DNA from 4 places in the Micromonospora sp. CPM1 genome. Region 4 is predicted to be linked to each of the others. Evidence: riboswitches for the same ligand, from Rfam matches in the RefSeq annotation. Region 4 holds a riboswitch; each other region holds the start of a gene.
What was found. Region 4 has a riboswitch for cyclic di-AMP ahead of M8C11_RS08025 (transglycosylase family protein). Riboswitches for the same ligand answer to the same signal wherever they lie in the genome.
Positions count from the first base shown of each region.

Region 1: another riboswitch for cyclic di-AMP. It lies ahead of M8C11_RS18585 (NlpC/P60 family protein); the one in region 4 lies ahead of M8C11_RS08025 (transglycosylase family protein).
Region 2: another riboswitch for cyclic di-AMP. It lies ahead of M8C11_RS14775 (hypothetical protein); the one in region 4 lies ahead of M8C11_RS08025 (transglycosylase family protein).
Region 3: another riboswitch for cyclic di-AMP. It lies ahead of M8C11_RS21620 (hypothetical protein); the one in region 4 lies ahead of M8C11_RS08025 (transglycosylase family protein).

Region 1 covers NZ_JAMHIU010000014.1:87,065-91,338, forward strand. Annotated here, with positions in the region: gene M8C11_RS18580 (N-acetylmuramoyl-L-alanine amidase) at 1-1,810, opposite strand, end outside; cyclic di-AMP (ydaO/yuaA leader) riboswitch at 2,049-2,183, shown strand; gene M8C11_RS18585 (NlpC/P60 family protein) at 2,197-3,231, shown strand; gene dcd (dCTP deaminase) at 3,309-3,887, opposite strand; gene M8C11_RS18595 (pyridoxamine 5'-phosphate oxidase family protein) at 3,966-4,274, shown strand, end outside.
Region 2 covers NZ_JAMHIU010000010.1:162,885-167,158, forward strand. Annotated here, with positions in the region: gene M8C11_RS14770 (carbonic anhydrase) at 1-623, shown strand, start outside; gene M8C11_RS14775 (hypothetical protein) at 681-1,709, opposite strand; cyclic di-AMP (ydaO/yuaA leader) riboswitch at 1,713-1,844, opposite strand; gene M8C11_RS14780 (YibE/F family protein) at 1,999-3,273, opposite strand; gene M8C11_RS14785 (SHOCT domain-containing protein) at 3,438-3,647, opposite strand; gene M8C11_RS14790 (metal-sensitive transcriptional regulator) at 3,772-4,071, opposite strand; gene M8C11_RS14795 (heavy-metal-associated domain-containing protein) at 4,152-4,274, shown strand, end outside.
Region 3 covers NZ_JAMHIU010000018.1:28,682-32,955, forward strand. Annotated here, with positions in the region: gene M8C11_RS21610 (AAA family ATPase) at 1-1,363, shown strand, start outside; gene M8C11_RS21615 (cation diffusion facilitator family transporter) at 1,455-2,369, shown strand; cyclic di-AMP (ydaO/yuaA leader) riboswitch at 2,513-2,643, shown strand; gene M8C11_RS21620 (hypothetical protein) at 2,648-3,721, shown strand; gene M8C11_RS21625 (SRPBCC family protein) at 3,745-4,197, opposite strand.
Region 4 covers NZ_JAMHIU010000005.1:89,344-93,617, forward strand. Annotated here, with positions in the region: gene M8C11_RS08015 (M4 family metallopeptidase) at 1-932, shown strand, start outside; gene M8C11_RS08020 (YbaB/EbfC family nucleoid-associated protein) at 1,059-1,508, opposite strand; gene M8C11_RS08025 (transglycosylase family protein) at 1,696-2,346, opposite strand; cyclic di-AMP (ydaO/yuaA leader) riboswitch at 2,345-2,490, opposite strand; gene M8C11_RS08030 (LLM class flavin-dependent oxidoreductase) at 2,662-4,227, shown strand.

The DNA.
Region 1 (4,274 bases), on a different contig from region 4:
AGATGGCCTGGTACGGGATGGTGTCCGGGTAGGCGGCCTGCTCCGGGTAGGCCCGCCCGTACACAGGGATGGTGGCCTTGCCGGGCCGCGGCGTCACCACGAAGCCGGTGGCCCACTTGGCCGTCGGCGCGGAGGCCGGGTTGAGGAACCACGCCTTCTGGCCGAGGTACCAGATCGCCGTCCAGTCCCCCTGGCGGCCGGCGAGGGCGTACGTCTGGCCGGCCGAGGCGCGGGCGCCGTGGTCGGAGATGTACATGGTGTCCGGCGTGCCGTCCGGGCGCAGCCCGAGGTCGTTGACGAGCGGGGCGTCCGGGCTCGGCGCGGTCCGCAGGATCACGGCCGAGGAACCGCGCGACGGGCACGGCTCGGCCGGCGGCCGGGGCGTCGGGACGCCGGGCGGCTGCTGGTTGCAGCCGGTGAACGCGGGCCGGTTGGTGGCGAAGTCCGGGTCGATGGTGACCAGGCCGGTCCGGGGCGTGCCGGTGCCGCGGAACGGCGCCTTCATCAGGTCGAAGTAGTGCGACCAGTCCCAGTACGGTCCCGGGTCCCAGTGCATGCCGCCCACGTTGGCGGCGGTGATGCCGGGCACGTTGTCGTGGCCGATGATGTGCTGGCGGTCCATCGGGATGCCGAGCTTCAGCGCCAGGTGTCGCACCAGCTTGGCGGAGGTGCGGTACATCGCCTCGGTGTACCAGGTGCCCTGACCGGCGAAGCCCTCGTGCTCCAGGCCGATGGACTTCGCGTTGACGTACCAGTTGCCGGCGTGCCAGCCCACGTCCTTGGTCTTGATGTGCTGGGCGATGTAGCCGTCCACCGAGCGCAGCGTGTAGTGCCAGCCCAGGTAGTCGGCCCGTTTCACCAGGTCGACGCTCGGGACGAAGTAGCCCTCGGTGTCGTGGATGACGATGTACTCGATCTTCTGCTGCTTCGGCCGGTCGCCCAGGTCGTGGTTGCCGTAGTCGCCCGGGTCGTCGCTGAGCTGCTCGTACGGCGCGGGGATCCACTCGCACGCAAGCCGGACCGGGCACTCCAGCCCGTCCGGCCGTTCGGCGTTGCGCAGGCCGAGCCGGGCCAGGCGGGAACGGTCCGGCTGCGCGGCGGTGGCGGCGAGCGTGACTCGGTGGCCGTCGTCGGTCGTCCGGCTGGCGCCCTGGCCGAGCTGGTCGTACACCTCGTCGGCGAAGGCCGCCGCGGCGTCGGAGGTGTCCGCGCCGGAGTACCGGGCCACCGCGGCGTACCAGGCCGCCGGGTCGGTGCCGGCACCGACCGGCCCACCCAGGGCCTTCTGGTACGACGCCAGCAGCGCCGCGCCACCGCGGATGTTCGCGGCCGGGTCGGTCCGCAGCGTCCCCGCGTCGAGCCCGGTCAGCGCGGCGGCCGCATCGAGCGTCTGGAGCGAGGCGGGCGGCAGCGGGGTCTCCCGCTTCGGCGTGGCGGCCGTGGCCGGGTCGAGCTTGAGCGGGCGGGCGTCGTCGCCGCGCGGGTCCTCGTCCTCGTCGACGTGGGCGCTGCCCGGCATGGCGAGGATGTGCGTGGCGTCGGTCAGGTGCATCGGGCCGTAGCCGCCGCTGGTGCTGGGCTGCCCGGTGTGCGTGTCCCAGCGGGACTCCAGATAGGAGACGCCGAGCAGCACGTTCTGCGGCACGCCGTACTCGGCCGCGGCGGCGGCGTATTGTTGTTGCCGGTCGCTCGCGGGCGCGGACGTGTCCGGCGCGGCGGTCACCGGGCCGGTCGTCGCCAGCGCGGTGGCTGTCGCCACTGCGGCGGCGAGCAGTATCCGTCTGCCCGACGGCGGGGCGGAGAGGTGCATCGAACCTCCTGGACAGGGATGGGGGTCACTGCGTTTCCACCCTCACTCCGCACACCCGTGAGGGTCAATACCTTTCCAGTGGGTAATCAGCCTTGAAAGAAAATTTCACCTCCGCGCGGGGTGCGGCACCGGATCGCGTACGGAGTGTCACGGCGCTGGAAGTTGCGGATCGATAACGGTGGTCCCTACTCTGGTGAATCGTCGGCCGCACGTCTCACCGTCCAACCCGGTCGGTGACGGTCCGACACCGCCGAGTCGCCTCCGGGCGAGCCGGGGAACCAGGTACCTGGGGTGAATCCGCAGCGATGCGGTAGGGCGGCTCCCTTCCCGCCCGAATCCGTCAGCTAACCCGGTAGGCGGTACGGAAGAAGGAGTACGGACGCCCGGTGGCACTCCATGCCCCGCGGCCGTCGTCGAACCGGTCGGTCGACCGGTCCTTCGTCGCGCCGCGTTCCCGCTGGTCCCGCTTCACCACCGCCCTCGCCGCACTGGTCGGCACCGCCGTCGTCCTGACCGGCGGCGCCACGGCGGCACACGCCGAACCCTCGGTCGCCGAGATCGAGGCCCAGATCGACCGCGACTGGAACAAGCTCGAACCGGTCATCGAACAGGTCAACGTCGTACGCGGGCAGCTCGCCGCGCGGCGCAAGCAGGCCGACGCGCTCGGCCGGCAGATCGCACCCCTCCAGGCCCGGGTGGACGCCGCACTCGGCCAGGTCGGCGGGCTCGCCGCCGACGCCTACAAGGGCGACAACCTCTCCACCGTGAACGCGCTGCTGGGCAGCCGTTCGCCCGGTGACCTGGTGAACGGCCTGGAACTGCTCGACCGCTTCGCGCACCGCCAGCACGAACAGGTGCGCTCCGTCGCCGCGCTGCGCGACGAACTGGCGGCGAAGAAGAAGCCGCTGGACGAGATGATCGCCGGCCTGGCGCGTACCGAGGCCCAGCTCGCGGCGAAGAAGAAGCAGATCGACGCCGAGATCGCCAAGCTGGAGAAGCTGCGGCTCAAGGTGTACGGCAAGGGTGGCGGCGGCCCGCTGCGCCCGGCGCCGTGCCCGGCCGGCTACCCCGGCGGCCCGGCCGGTGCGGCGGTCAAGTTCGCCTGCGCCCAGATCGGCAAGATCTACGTCTGGGGCGCGGCCGGACCGGACCACTTCGACTGCTCGGGCCTCACCATGGCGGCCTGGGCCAAGGGCGGCGTCTCACTGCCGCACAGCGCACGCCAGCAGCACGGCGTGACGAAGCGGATCAGCCGGGCCGAACTGCGCGCCGGTGACCTCGTCTTCTACTACAGCGACCTGCACCACGTGGCGATGTACGTGGGCGACGGCTGGGTGGTGCACGCCTCCCAGTCCGGCAAGCCCATCACCATGAAGCGGGTCGACGACGGCGACATCAACAGCTACGGCCGTCCCGGCTGAGGTCGTGCTCCGGAGCTCCGCCGGTGACGGCGGGGCCCCGGGCGCGGGGCCCCGGGCGCGGCGCCCCGGGCGCGGCGTCAGCGGGTCGGCCAGGTGCGCCAGCTCTGCCAGGACCGGCTCGGCGTCGGGCCGCGCTGCCCCTGGTAGCGCGAACCGTAGACGGCCGAGCCGTACGGGTGCTCGGCCGGCGAGGAGAGCCGGAAGATGCAGAGCTGGCCGATCTTCATGCCCGGCCAGAGCGTGATCGGCAGGTTCGCCACGTTCGACAGCTCCAGCGTGACGTGGCCGGAGAACCCCGGGTCGATGAAGCCGGCCGTCGAGTGGGTCAGCAACCCCAGCCGCCCCAGGCTCGACTTGCCCTCCAGCCGCCCGGCGAGTTGGTCACCCAGCGAGATCACCTCAAGCGTGGACGCGAGCACGAACTCGCCCGGGTGCAGCACGAACGGCTGCCCCTCCGGCACCTCCACCATCGAGGTCAGGTCGTCCTGCTGGATCGACGGGTCGATGTGCGTGTAGAGGTGGTTGTTGAAGACCCGGAACAGCCGGTCCAGGCGTACGTCGATGCTCGACGGCTGCACCAGCGTGGGCTCGAAGGGCTCCAGCGCGAGCGTGCCGGCCTTGATCTCGGAGACCAGGTCGCGGTCGGAGAGCAGCATCGGAACACCATAGCGACCGGTACGGGTGACCAGCGTGTCGCACTACATCTTCGTACACGTGTTCGATAGAGTGTCCACATGGCTTCCTGGTCCGAATTCGCCGCCGACGAGCCCCGCCTCGCCGACGAGATCCGCCTCCTGATGCAGCAGTACGGGCCGGGCTTCGGCTACCTCGCCACGGTCCGCGCCGACGGCGGCCCCCGGGTCCATCCCGTCTCACCGGTGATCACCGACGACGGCCTCTGGTGCTTCGTCATCGACTCGCCGAAGCGCCGCGACCTCGAACGCGACGGCCGCTACGCGCTGCACTCGTTCCCGCCGGAGGAGAGCGACGACGAGGCGTACGTCGCGGGCCGCGCCCGGCCGGTGACCGACCCGGCCACCGTG
Region 2 (4,274 bases), on a different contig from region 4:
CCGAACTGCGTGCCGGTAACCACCGGTTCGTCACCGGTGCCCCGCAGCATCCGAATCAGGACGCCGGGCACCGCGCGGCTGTCGCCGGCGGCCAGCATCCCTTCGCGGTGATCGTCGGCTGCTCCGACTCACGGCTCGCCGCCGAGATCATCTTCGACCGCGGTCTCGGTGACCTCTTCGTGGTGCGTACGGCCGGGCACACCGCCGGGCCGGAGGTGCTCGGCAGCGTCGAGTACGCGGTCACCGTGCTCGGCACGCCGCTCGTGGTGGTGCTCGGGCACGACTCGTGCGGCGCGGTCCAGGCCGCCCGGGAGGGGTTCCGGACCGGTTCCGCCCTGGTCGGGCACCTGGGCGCGGTGGTGGACGCGGTCTCGCCCAGCCTGCTGCGCGCCTCCCGCCAGGGCGTCGACGACCTCGACGGCATCATCGACGTGCACATCGCGCAGACCGTCGAGACGCTGCTGGCCCGCTCCGCCGTGCTGGCCGAGCGGGTGGCGGCCGGGCGGTGCACGGTGGTGGGCATGTCGTACCGGCTCGCCGGCGGCGAGGTGCGGACCGTGGCGCAGTCCCCGGCCCCGCTGCCCGCTCCGGCGGCGCCCGCCGACCCGGCGCTGGCCGGCTGAGCCGTCGGGAAGACGAAAAGGGGCCGCCCGAGGGCGGCCCCTTTCACCGTGTCCGGGTCAGAGCAGCGACATGTGGACGTGGTCGGTGTGGTTCGACGGTCCGCTGTACGAACTCCAGCCGGTGGCCGGGAACCAGATCTGCCGGTTCCAGATGACGTAGTAGATGCCCAGCCGGTCGGCGTTGCGGATGAGGAACGCGGCGACCTCGTTGCCGTACCGGCGGGTGTCGTTGTTGTGCCAGGGCGCGAACCCGCTGTTCTGGAGCGACCAGTCGCACGCCTTGCCCTTGGGGTGCTCCCACGGCCCGCCGGGCCGGTAGCAGCCCACGAAGCGCTTGAAGCCCGCGCGGCGGACCTCCTTGTACGCGTGCAGCGTGCGCGGAGTGACGCAGCCCGACGTGGTCGGGTCGTCCTCGCTGCACGACTCGGCCTTCCAGCCGCCGTCGGCCGTGCGGCCGGGGGCGATCTTGGCGACCGGTGAGGTGGCGGAGACCAGGCCGCCGGTGAAGCCGAGACCGCCGACGAGCTTCAGCGCGCGCTCGGCCTGCACCTTCTCGCGCTCCATCGCGTTCTTCTGCTTCTCCTGCTCGCGCACCTCGGCGTCGAGCGCGATCTTGGCCTGCTCGGCGCGGGTCTTGACCGCGTTGATGGCGGCCAGGCGCTGCGCGTTGAGGAGGTTCAGCTCGTCCAGGGCGTTGACCCGGCGGACGAACGAGTCGGGCGAGTTGCTCTCCAGCAGCATCGCCATCGCGCCCATCCGGCCGGTCCGGTAGGACTGGGCGGCGAGCTGGTTGACCTGCGGGCTGAGCGCGTCGAGTTCGGCCTGTGCCGTCTTCACCTCGGCCGCCAGCCGCCGCTGGCGGTCCTGCGACTTGGCGAGCTTCGCCTTGGCCTGGAGGAAGTTCCGGTTGGCGGCGTCGATCGCCTCGGTGATGAGCGGCGGTTCGCCGTCCTCCTCGTGTCCCGAGGGGGTGCCGGGGGCCGCCGCGGTGGGGGCCGCGGTCGCCGGGGCCGGCCCGGCCAGCACGGCCAGCGAGGTCAGCACGGCCACCACGGGTGTCAGCCAGCGGCGCAGGGGTGCCGTCACAGTGTTCCCTTCCGTCGGCCGCCGACCGGGTTAGCTGACGGGTTCGGGACGGAAGTGGCCCCTACCGCTGTCGCGGATTCACCCCATGTACCTGGTTCCCCGGCTCGCCCGCGGGCGATTGGGCGGCGGCACCGCTGGCGCCGGTGCGCGCCTTCGGCGGTGACCGGCAGCGAGGTTACCTGACAGCACTCCTGAGGATCTACGTCCGGAAGCCGACCAATAGCGAGATTTCGCCGTGGCGCACCGTGACCAGCGTCGCGTTTGAAATCGATGGTCACGCTGCGGAGTGTCACCATGCGGCCTCCGTACTCTTCCCGCCGCCGAGCGCCTCCAGCGCGTCGTCCCGTCCGGCCGGCGGCCGGGCCGCGGGTGGCGCCGGTTCCGCGCCGCGCGAGCGCCGTCCGGCGGTGGTCACTACCGCGGCCAGTCCGGTCGTCAGCGGTACGGCGGCGATCAGGCCGAGCGTGGCCACCGCGCTGCGGACGATCTCCTGGGCGAGGAACTCGCTCGTGAGGATCTCGCTCACCGGGCGGGAGTCGGCGACCAGCAGGAGCAGCAGCGGCAGCGAGGCGCCCGCGTACGCCAGCACGATGGTGTTGACGGTGGACGCGATGTGGGCCCGGCCGACCCGGGTCGCGGCCCGGTAGAGCTGCCGCCGGGACAGCCCGGGGTTGGCGTGCGCCAGTTCGGTGACGGTGGCCGCCTGGGTGACCGTGACGTCGTCCAGGACGCCCAGCGAGCCGATGATGATGCCGGCCAGCAGCAGCCCGTGCAGGTCCACGTCGCCCTGGAACATGGACAGCGTGGTGGCGTCCTCGCTGCCGAATCCGGTCAGGTGGGTGGCGGACGTGGCGAGCAGGCCGAGCACGCCGGTGACCACCAGGCTGCCGAGCGTGCCGAGCACCGCCACCGACGTCTGGGCGGTGATGCCGTGGGTCAGGTAGAGCACCACGAACATGATCAACGCGGCGCCCACGATCGCCACCAGCAGCGGAGGCTGGCCGGCGCCGATGCCCGGCAGCACGAAGCCGAGCAGGATGGCGAAGCTGGCCACCAGGCCGCCGAGCGCGGCGAGACCGCGCCAGCGGCCGAACGCCACGATCGCGGCGGCGAAGAGCACCATCAGCCAGATCAGTGGCGTGCCGCGCTGGTGTTCGGCGATGTTGTAGGACTTCACCGCCGGGTCGGCCGGGTCGGTCAGCTCGACCAGGACGACCTCGTCGCCGACCGCGACCCGGGGTGCGCCCGGCCCGGCCGGGATCGGCGTCTCGACCTGCCGGCCCGCGTCCGGGCCCTGCTCGACGGTCACCGTCACCGTGCCGCAGGGGCCACCTGCGCCGTCCGGGGACTCCGGGGTCGGCGGGCAGGGTTCGGTGACCACCCGGGTCACGGTGCCGTGGTAGCGGGGGACGTCCGCGCCGCCGACCGGCTCCCGGTCCTGCCGGGGCCAGAGCACCAGCGCTGCGATCACGGTGATCACGAACAGCGGCACCACGACGGCGACGAGCAGCCGTCGTACGCCCGGCGGCGCGGCGGGTGCGGGGTGGGTGTGGTCGGCACCCATGGCGTCTCTCCCAACGGTCGCGGCGACGCCTGGTCCGCCGGACCGGTCTGGTCACCCGGCCGGCGTGGACGTGTCGACCACGTCCGGGTCGTCGCCCGGCCATGGTAGGCAACCCGGCCGGGCGCTTCCGGGCACCGTGACCGGTGACGCGCGCTCCGCGCGGATCAGCCCAGGCCGGCCCGGCGTCGCCGGTACTCGTCCTCGTCGATCTCGCCGCGGGCGTACCGCTCGTCCAGGATGCGCCGGGCCGTCGTCGGGCCCAGGTACTGCGGGCCGGTCCACCGCACGGCCGCCCAGACGAGCCCCGCCAGCACCGCGAGCACCAGCAGGGACCAGATCCACATCCAGCCCATCATCGGGCTCTGCCACATCATCGGGCCGCCCTCCGTCCGTCGCCGCGGGTCCGCCGGTCCGGCCTGCCCGCCACTTCGACGGTACGACCGGCACGACGCGTCGGCGCGGGTCGATGTGCCCCGCTCCGAGGGCCGGAGGTCCCGCTCAGCCGCGCTTCATCAGGCGGCCGACGGCGGCCATCATCTCGGTGGCCATCTCGTCGGCCCGGCCCTCGGCGGCGCCCTCGTGCATGCAGTGCCGGGCGTGGCCGTCGAGCAGGCCCAGGCCGACCTTGTCCAGCGCCGCCTGGATGGCCGAGATCTGGGTCAGCACGTCGATGCAGTATCGGTCGTCCTCGACCATCTTCTCGATGCCACGGACCTGGCCCTCGATCCGGCGGAGCCGGGCGAGGAGTTGGTCCTTGCTGGCGGTGTAGCCCCGGGTCGGGCTGGACGGCGCGGTCATGAAACCGAGGATAGCGTACCCCTCGGGGGTATGCTAACGTTCCGAACGTACCCCTGGGGGGTATCAGATCGGAGGGCGACATGGAGACCACCTACCAGGTGAGCGGCATGACCTGCGGGCACTGCGTCAACTCGGTGAGCACCGAGCTGAGCGCACTGCCCGGCGTCACCGACGTCCAGGTCGACCTGGCCAGCGGCCGGGTC
Region 3 (4,274 bases), on a different contig from region 4:
GCTGGGCGAGGAGACCGCCACGCTGCACTCGCTCGGCTCGCTGTTCCCCGGCCTGTCCGCGTCCCGGACCGACCCGCCGGACGTGGCGGCGGTGAAGGGGTCGCTGCGGATGCGCCGGGTGCTGGAACGCGCGGTACGGGACGCGGTGCCGGACTCCCCCGCCGAGCTGCGCCTGCTCTACCGGGGCGAGCTGCTACGCCTGGAACGCCCCGCGCTGGACGCGATCCGGGACCGGACGCTGGCCCGGGGCGCGCGCCGCAACGAGGTGCGCCGGGCGGCGTTCGACGCGGTGCTCGCCGCGCTCTACGCGCAGGCCCGCACGCTGCGGGTGGGCCGGCTGCCGGAGCAGCCCGCGTTCGAGGACGAGATCATCGAGCGGCCGGAGTTCCGCGAGTTCCTCAAGGCGTGGTGGCCCCGGCTGCACCCGCGGCACGTGCTGGACTGGCTGGCCCGCCCGGACCGGCTGCGCCGCTACGCCGGGGGGATCCTGTCCTCGGCGGAGATCCGGTTGCTCGGCGACGCGTACCGGAGCCTCGCGACCGAGGGGCTGACGGTGGCCGACATCGCGCTGCTGGACGAGCTGGACGCGCTGCTCGGCAAGCCGGTGCAGCGGGCCCGGCCCAAGCGCGACCCGTACCAGCTCGCCGGTGGCGTGCGCGAGCTGAGCACGTACGCCGACCGGCAGCGTGCCGCCCGCGCGGCGGCGCGGGAGCGTCCGGACGACTACCGCGACTACGCGCACGTGGTGGTGGACGAGTCGCAGGACGTCTCGCCGATGCAGTGGCGGATGGTCGGCCGGCGGGGGCGGCTGGCGTCCTGGACCGTGGTCGGCGACCCGGCGCAGACCGCCTGGACCGGCGACCCGCAGGAGCTGGACCGGGCCCGTGACCAGGCGCTGGGCCGGCGCAAGCGGCACCGCTACGAGCTGACCACCAACTACCGCAACTCGGCGGAGATCTTCGCGGTGGCGGCGGCGGAGATCCGCCGCCTCTACCCGGACCTGCCGCTGCCCGACGCGGTCCGGTCCACCGGCGTGCCGCCGGTCGAGCGCACGGTGCCCGCCGCCGACCTTCCGGCGGCCACCGTCGAGGCGGCCGAGGCGCTGCTCGCGCAGGTGGAGGGCACCGTCGGCGTGATCACGCCGGTGCCGCGCCGGGACGAGGTGGCGGGCTGGCTGGGCGGGCTCGGCGCGGGCCGCCTCCAGGTGGTGACCAGCCTCCAGGCCAAGGGCATGGAGTACGACGGCGTGGTGCTGGTGGCACCGGGTGAGATCCGGGCCGATCCCGGCTCGGGCGTCCGCACGCTCTACGTGGCGCTGTCCCGGGCGACCCAGCGCCTCACCACGCTCGACCCGGTGGGGTGACCGGCCCCGCCGCCACCCACAGTTCACTTGCATACATAGCGATGTGAACATACATTGGGCCGGGCCGGTACGCGGCAGGGAGGGTGTTGGCGTGGGCGCAGGTCATGACCACAGCGGCGCGGTGGCCAACGCGGCACACCGCCACCGGGGCCGCCTCTGGGCCGCGTTCGCGCTGCTCGCCGCCCTGATGGTGGTCGAGGCGGTGGCCGCCTTCACCACCGGCTCGCTGGCGCTGCTCTCCGACGCCGGGCACATGTTCACCGACGTGCTCGGCATCGGCATGGCCCTCGCGGCGATCACCGCCACCCGCCGAGCCGGCACCGACCCGCAGCGCACGTTCGGGCTCTACCGGCTGGAGGTGCTCGCCGCCCTCGCCAACGCCGTGCTGCTCGGCGCCGTCGCCATCTACGTCCTGGTCGAGGCGGTACGCCGCTTCGGCGAGCCGCCGGAGGTGCTGGCCGGCCCGATGCTGGTGGTGGCGGTGCTCGGCCTGCTCGCCAACATCGTCGCGTTCGCGCTGCTGCGCGCCGGGTCGAAGGAGAGCATCAACCTGCGCGGGGCGTACCTGGAGGTGCTCGGCGACCTGCTCGGCTCGCTCGGCGTGATCGCCGCCGCGCTGGTCATCGCGGTGACCGACTGGTGGTGGGCGGACCCGCTGGTCGCCGTCGGGATCGGCCTGTTCATCCTGCCGCGCACCTGGCGGCTCGGCCGGGCCGCGCTGCGCATCCTGGTGCAGGCCGCGCCGGAACACCTCCAGGTGACCGCCGTGCACGACCGGCTGGCCGCCGTGCCCGGCGTGGCCGAGGTGCACGACCTGCACGTCTGGACGCTCACCTCGGGCATGGAGGTGGCCTCGGCGCACCTGACCACCGACCCGGGCGTGGACCCGGCCGGCGTGCTGGCCGCCGCGCGGGCCGCCCTGCACGAGGACTTCTCCATCGATCACGCCACGTTGCAGGTCGAACCCGGAGCGTCGGCCGGAGTGTGCGGACAGACCGAGTGGTGATTAGGACACACTTAAATCGCTGTGGCTAATGTAGTCTTATGCCGGTTTTGCCCCGCCTAGTGGCACTGCTCCACGGAGCCGTGCCCGGGCAGCGCCGGTAGTCTCGGTCGCGGCCGCACCCGCGGGCGCCACCGGCCCCGGTGGGGCGGCCGTCGCCTAATCGTCCGCAGGGACGAGCCGGGGAACCACGTACGTGGGGTGCATCCGCGTCAGCGGTAGGGATCTTCCGTCCCGAACCCGTCAGCTAACCCGGTCGGCGCTGACGGAAGGACGTGTGAATGCCCCCAGTGGCACCTGTACGACGGACGGCCGCCCGGTTGGCGGCCCTGCTCGTCGCGACGCTGACCCTCGGCGTCGCGACCGTTCCGGCCTCCCCCGCCTCGGCGGCGCCCGCGACCGGCCTGCTCGCCGCCGCGCCCGGCGACGACGAGGGCGGCACGCCCGAACTGCGCGCCCAGCTCGACGCGGCCAGCAAGGGCTGGCTGGAGGCGAAGGCCGCGCTCAACCGGTCGGTGAACCGGCAGAAGCAACTCAACGAACAACTCAAGACGGTCGGCGCCGAACTGACCGTCCGGGACGCCAAGGTCGGCGAGATCGCCGCCGTGGCGTACCGCAACGGCCGCCTGGGCACCGCCGGGGCGCTGCTCGGCAGCAGCAGCCCGGAGGGCTTCATGGACCGGGCCGCCGCGCTGGAGCAGGTCGCCGCGCACGAGGACCGTACGCTGCGCGACCTGATCGCCACCCGGGACGAGGCCACCCGCACCCGCGCCCAGCTCGACGGGGAGATCCGCGAGCAGCGCAAGCAGGTGGCGGTGATGGGCAAGCGCAAGGAGCAGGCCGAGCGCGCCCTCGAGGTGGCGAACGACCGGGCCTCGCGCAGCAGCAGCGGCGGTGGCAGCGTCCAGGGCACCTCCAGCAAGAACGCGAAGCCCGCGCCGCGCAACTCGGACGGCTCCTGGCCGTCGGAGTCGTGCAGCGTCAACGACCCGACCCCGGCGAACGGCTGCATCACCCCGCGCACGCTGCACGCGCTGCAACAGGCCAAGGCGGCGGGCTTCACCCGGTACGTCTCCTGCCACCGGCCCAGCGGCTCGGGTGAGCACCCGAAGGGGCGCGCCTGCGACTTCGCCGCGCAGAAGAGCGGCTTCGGCGGCGTGGCCACCGGCGGCGACCGGACGTACGGCAACAACCTGGCCGCGTACTTCGTGCGCAACGCCGACCCGCTCGCCGTGCTCTACGTGATCTGGTTCAAGCAGATCTGGCTGCCCAGCAGCGGGTGGAAGTCGTACAGCGGCGGCAACGGCGACCCGTCCAGCGACCACACCAACCACGTGCACCTGTCGGTGTACTGAGCGCGCCCTGGAGGGCGGCCGGATCAGGCCGGCCGGCCCTCCAGGGTCGCTCCGAGACGCGCCGCCAGGCCCAGGTGAGCCGCCCGGGCCTGGCGGAACGCGTACCCGAACAGCGGTGCCGGCGCGGTGAGCGTTATCTCCACGTCGATGCGTACCGTGCCGTCGGGCTCGTCGCGCAGGCGCGTGTGGTTGCGGACCGTCGTCGCGGGCTGCTGACGCGCCACGGTGACGACCTCGTCCTCGCCGGCGATCAACACGTCCGCCTGGTACGTGACCGGGAAGTGCAGCGGGCCGAGTTGCAGCCGGTCGGTGATCGCGTAGCTGGCCAGCGCGCCCGGCCGGGCCGGCAGCTTCCGGACCCGGACGATCAGCGGATGCAGCTCACCCTGGCGACTCAGGTCACCCAGTAGCGCCACCGCCTCGGCCCGGGTGCACCGGGCCTGCACGGTGTAGCTGAAGCTGTCGCTGCTCTGCAAGCGGGCCCCCTCGCCGTCGTGCGTCGCGACGATCGTCCCGTACCGACGCCGGACTGGCAACGGGTAGAAGGTCCCCT
Region 4 (4,274 bases):
TCCTGGTCGGCGAGAAGATCAACCTGGTCGGCTCCGGCCCGATCCGCAACATGTACAACCCGTCGGCGCTCGGCGACCCGAACTGCTACTCCAGCAGCATCCCGTCGACCGAGGTGCACGCCGCGGCCGGCCCGGGCAACCACTGGTTCTACCTGCTAGCCAACGGCAGCAGCCCGACCAACGGGCAGCCCTCCAGCTCCACCTGCAACGGCAGCAGCGTGACCGGCCTGGGCATCCAGAAGGCCATGAAGATCATGTACAACGCGATGCTTCTGAAGACGTCGTCCTCGTCCTACCTGAAGTACCGCGTGTGGACGTTGCAGGCGGCGAAGAACCTCTACCCGAGCGGCTGCGCGGAGTTCAACGCGGTGAAGGCGGCGTGGACCGCGGTCAGCGTGCCGGCCCAGTCGGGCGAGCCGACCTGTGCCGGTGGCACCCCGACGCCCACGCCGAGCACCACGACCACCCCGCCCTCGGGCGGCTGCTCCGGCAACAAGCTCGCCAACCCCGGCTTCGAGTCGGGCAACGTGAGCTGGAGCGCCTCGTCCGGCGTCATCACCACCGACAGCGGCCAGGCCGCGCACGGCGGCTCGTACAAGGGGTGGCTGGACGGGTACGGCTCGTCGCACACCGACACGCTCAGCCAGTCGGTGACGATCCCGGCCGGATGCCGGGCGACGTTGAGCTTCTGGCTGCACGTCGACAGCGCGGAGTCGACCACCAGCACCGCGTACGACAAGCTCACCGTCAAGGCGGGCAGCACCACGCTGGCCACGTACTCCAACCTGAACAAGGCCACCGGCTACGTGCAGCGGTCCTTCGACATCTCGTCGCTCGCGGGCACCACGGCGACCATCTCGTTCAGCGGCGTGGAGGACAGCTCGTTGCAGACGTCCTTCGTCGTCGACGACACCGCGGTCACCCTGAGCTGACCGTGGCGTAGCGCGGCCGGTCGTCGTCCTCCCGGCGGCCGGCCGCCTCGTCGCGCCAGAGCCTCGTCGTGCCGGGCCGGGCCGTGCCGGGCGTCGCGGGGTCGCGGCGCCACGCCGGCCGTCGGGTCAGGCCGGGCGCCCGGCCCGGGACGGGGTGCCGCGGTCGCGGTGGATCCGCGCGGCCGCCTCGTGCATCGCGCGGCCGAACAGCTCGGCCTGGTCGCCCATGGTGCCGAGCCGGGCGGCGAGCGCGTCGGCGTCGGCCCGCGCCGACGCGCTGACCTGGGCGTCCAGCTCGGACAACGCGGCGTTGGCGGCGGTGACGAGGTGTCCGCAGAGGACGTCGAGGGGCTCGCCGGCAAGCTCCGGGTCGACCGTCACGGAATCCAGCCGGCCACCCTGGACGGCGACCGCGCGGACCCGCCCGCCGGCGGCCGTGCCCTCGGCGCGGAGCAGGTCACCCGGCTCGCCGTCGGCGTGCGCCGAGGCCCGGGAGCGCATCGCGGTGAGCGCCTGCTGCGTGCGGGTCAGCAGCTCGTCGAGGCTCGCGGCCGCCGAGAACGGGTCGTTGGTCATTTCCGCGCTTTCTTCACGTCTTAGCCGAGCACCGTGACCCTAGCAACCGGCTCCGACGAATCGCGGTCACCGGCTGTCGCGGGCCGCGCCCCGGCGCCGCGAGCAGGCCGGACACCGGCGGCGCGGCGTGTCGCGGACGGATGAACGCCCGGCCGGACGGACCGGCCGGGCGTTCTCCGGACCGCTGTCAGCGCAGGCGCAGCCGCTGACCGGGGAAGATCAGGCCCGGGTCGTCGCCGACCACTGCCCGGTTGCGCTCGTGCAGGGCACGCCAGCCGCCGTCGACGCGCTGCGCCACGGCGATCTCCGACAGCGTGTCCCCGCGCCGGACCACGTACGTCCCGGCACCGGTCGCGGGCTGCAGCGCGGCCTTCGTCGCGGGCCGCTGCGGCGCGGCCTTGCGCGTGGCCGCCCGCTCCGGGGCGGCCTTGCGCAGAGTGGCCTTCGTGGTGGCCCGCTCGCCGGCCGCGGCCGACCCGGCGTTCGCCGAGCCGCCCTTCCTGCCGCAGACCGGCCACGCGCCGATGCCCTGCCCGCGCAGCACCTTCTCCGCGACGGCGATCTGCTCGGACCGGCTGGCCAGGTCGGCTCGGGCGGCGTACCTCTGCCCGCCGTAGCCGTTCCAGGTGGCGCGGGAGAACTGAAGCCCGCCGTAGTAGCCGTTGCCGGTGTTGATCTTCCAGTTGCCGCCTGACTCGCAGCGCGCGACCGCGTCCCAGTTGACGCCCGCGCTGGCCGGAGCGGCCGCGCCGAACAGGGTCGCGGCGCCGACGGCGGCGCCGGCCAGAACCGCCCCGAGAGCGGTACGGCGGCTTCGGGCTGAGTATTCAGTTGCCATGTGGATTCCTCCACGCCGACGAGGTGAGCTGTCGGGTTCGGGCCGAGGAGCCCGGCCGCCGGTGGCGGCTTCACCCCGAGGTGACGATGCACCGTGGAACGTGTGGTTCCCCCGCTCCCGCGCGAGGTTCGGTTACCGGGGACGGCGGCGGGATTTGGCGTTTCCGGCCCGCGGTGTCCGCGTCTGCGGACGAAACCGACGCTAGGAGCGTTTTGCGACGATCGTCCACTTCTTGTGATGCTCTTCACCCGGCCGGGCTACCGGCGGCGGCGCTACGGTGGCAGGGCCAGGCAAGATCACGGGAGGGCGGGACGGATGACCGATCACGGACACGAGCTGACCTTCGGCGGCTTCCTCACCCCCGCCGCCGGGCAGCCCGACCAGGTGGTGGCGCTCGCCCGGCTCTGCGAGCAGGTCGGGCTGGACCTGGTCACGTTCCAGGACCACCCGTACCAGCCGGGCTTCCTGGACACCTGGACGCTGATGTCCTACGTGGGCGCCGCCACCGAGCGCATCCGCCTGGCCGGCAACGTACTCAACCTGCCGCTGCGCCAGCCGGTGGTGCTGGCCCGCAGCATCGCCAGCCTGGACCTGCTCACCGGCGGCCGGGTCGAGCTGGGGCTCGGCGCGGGCGCGTTCTGGGACGCGATCGAGGCGGCCGGCGGGCGGCGCCTGTCCCCCGGCGCCGCCGTCGAGGCCCTGGACGAGGCGATCCGGGTGATCCGCGAGGTCTGGGACACCGACCGGCGCGGCATGATCCGCGTCGACGGCGAGCACTACCGGGTGGTCGGCGCCAAGCGCGGGCCGGCGCCGGCACACCCGGTGGGCATCTGGGTCGGCGCGTACAAGCCGCGCATGCTGCGCCTGGTGGGCCGCGCCGCGGACGGCTGGCTGCCGTCCCTGTCGTACCTGCCGAAGGGCCCCGACGAGTTGCCCGCCCTGAACGCGCTCGTCGACGAGGGCGCCCGGGCCGCCGGGCGCGACCCGGCCGCGATCCGCCGCATGCTCAACGTGACCGGCACGTTCGCCCGCTCGTCGGCCGGTTTCCTGGCCGGGCCGCCGGAGCAGTGGGTGGAGGAACTGGCCGGGCTCACGCTGGAGCACGGCATCACCACGTTCGTCCTCGGCAGCGACGAGCCGCGCGCGATCCAGATCTTCGGCCAGGAGGTCGCGCCCGCCGTGCGGGAGCTGGTCGCCGCCGAGCGCGCCGCGCCCGCCGGCGGCGACGACCGCGCGGCCTCCGACGAGCAGACCGCCGCCGGCGGCCCGAGCACGCTCGGCGTCACTCCCACCCCCGACCCGGGGGTACGCCTGAGCGCGCGCCGCCCCTGGGACGAGTCCACCCGCCCGAGCGCCCCGCCGCCACCGGCCGGACACGTCTACCCGCCTCGGGGACAGGCCGCCGGACAGCACCTGGTGGACGTGCACGACCACCTGCGCCAGGAGCTGGCCCAGGTGCGCGACCTGCTGGAACAGGTCAAACAGGGTTCGGTCACGCCGGGCCGGGCGCGGGCCGCACTGAACGAGATGACCATGCGGCAGAACAACTGGACGCTCGGGGCGTACTGCGCGGCCTACTGCACGATGGTCACCCAGCACCACGGGCTGGAGGACGCCTCGATCTTCCCGCACCTGCGCCGCTCCGAGGCCGGGCTGGCCGCCGTGCTGGACCGCCTGGAGGAGGAGCACGTGGTGATCCACGGGGTGGTGGAGAGCGTGGACCGGGCGCTCGTCGAGCTGGTCCGCCGGCCCGGCGACTTCACCGGACTCCAGGAGGCGGTGGACCTGCTCACCGACACGTTGCTGTCGCACCTGTCGTACGAGGAGCACCAGATCGTCGAGCCGCTGGCCCGGCACGGTTTCTTCCCCGGCCAGCTGTGAGGTAGCTGACTTTTGGTTTCCTAAGTCAGGGGGGTACCGTCGACGCC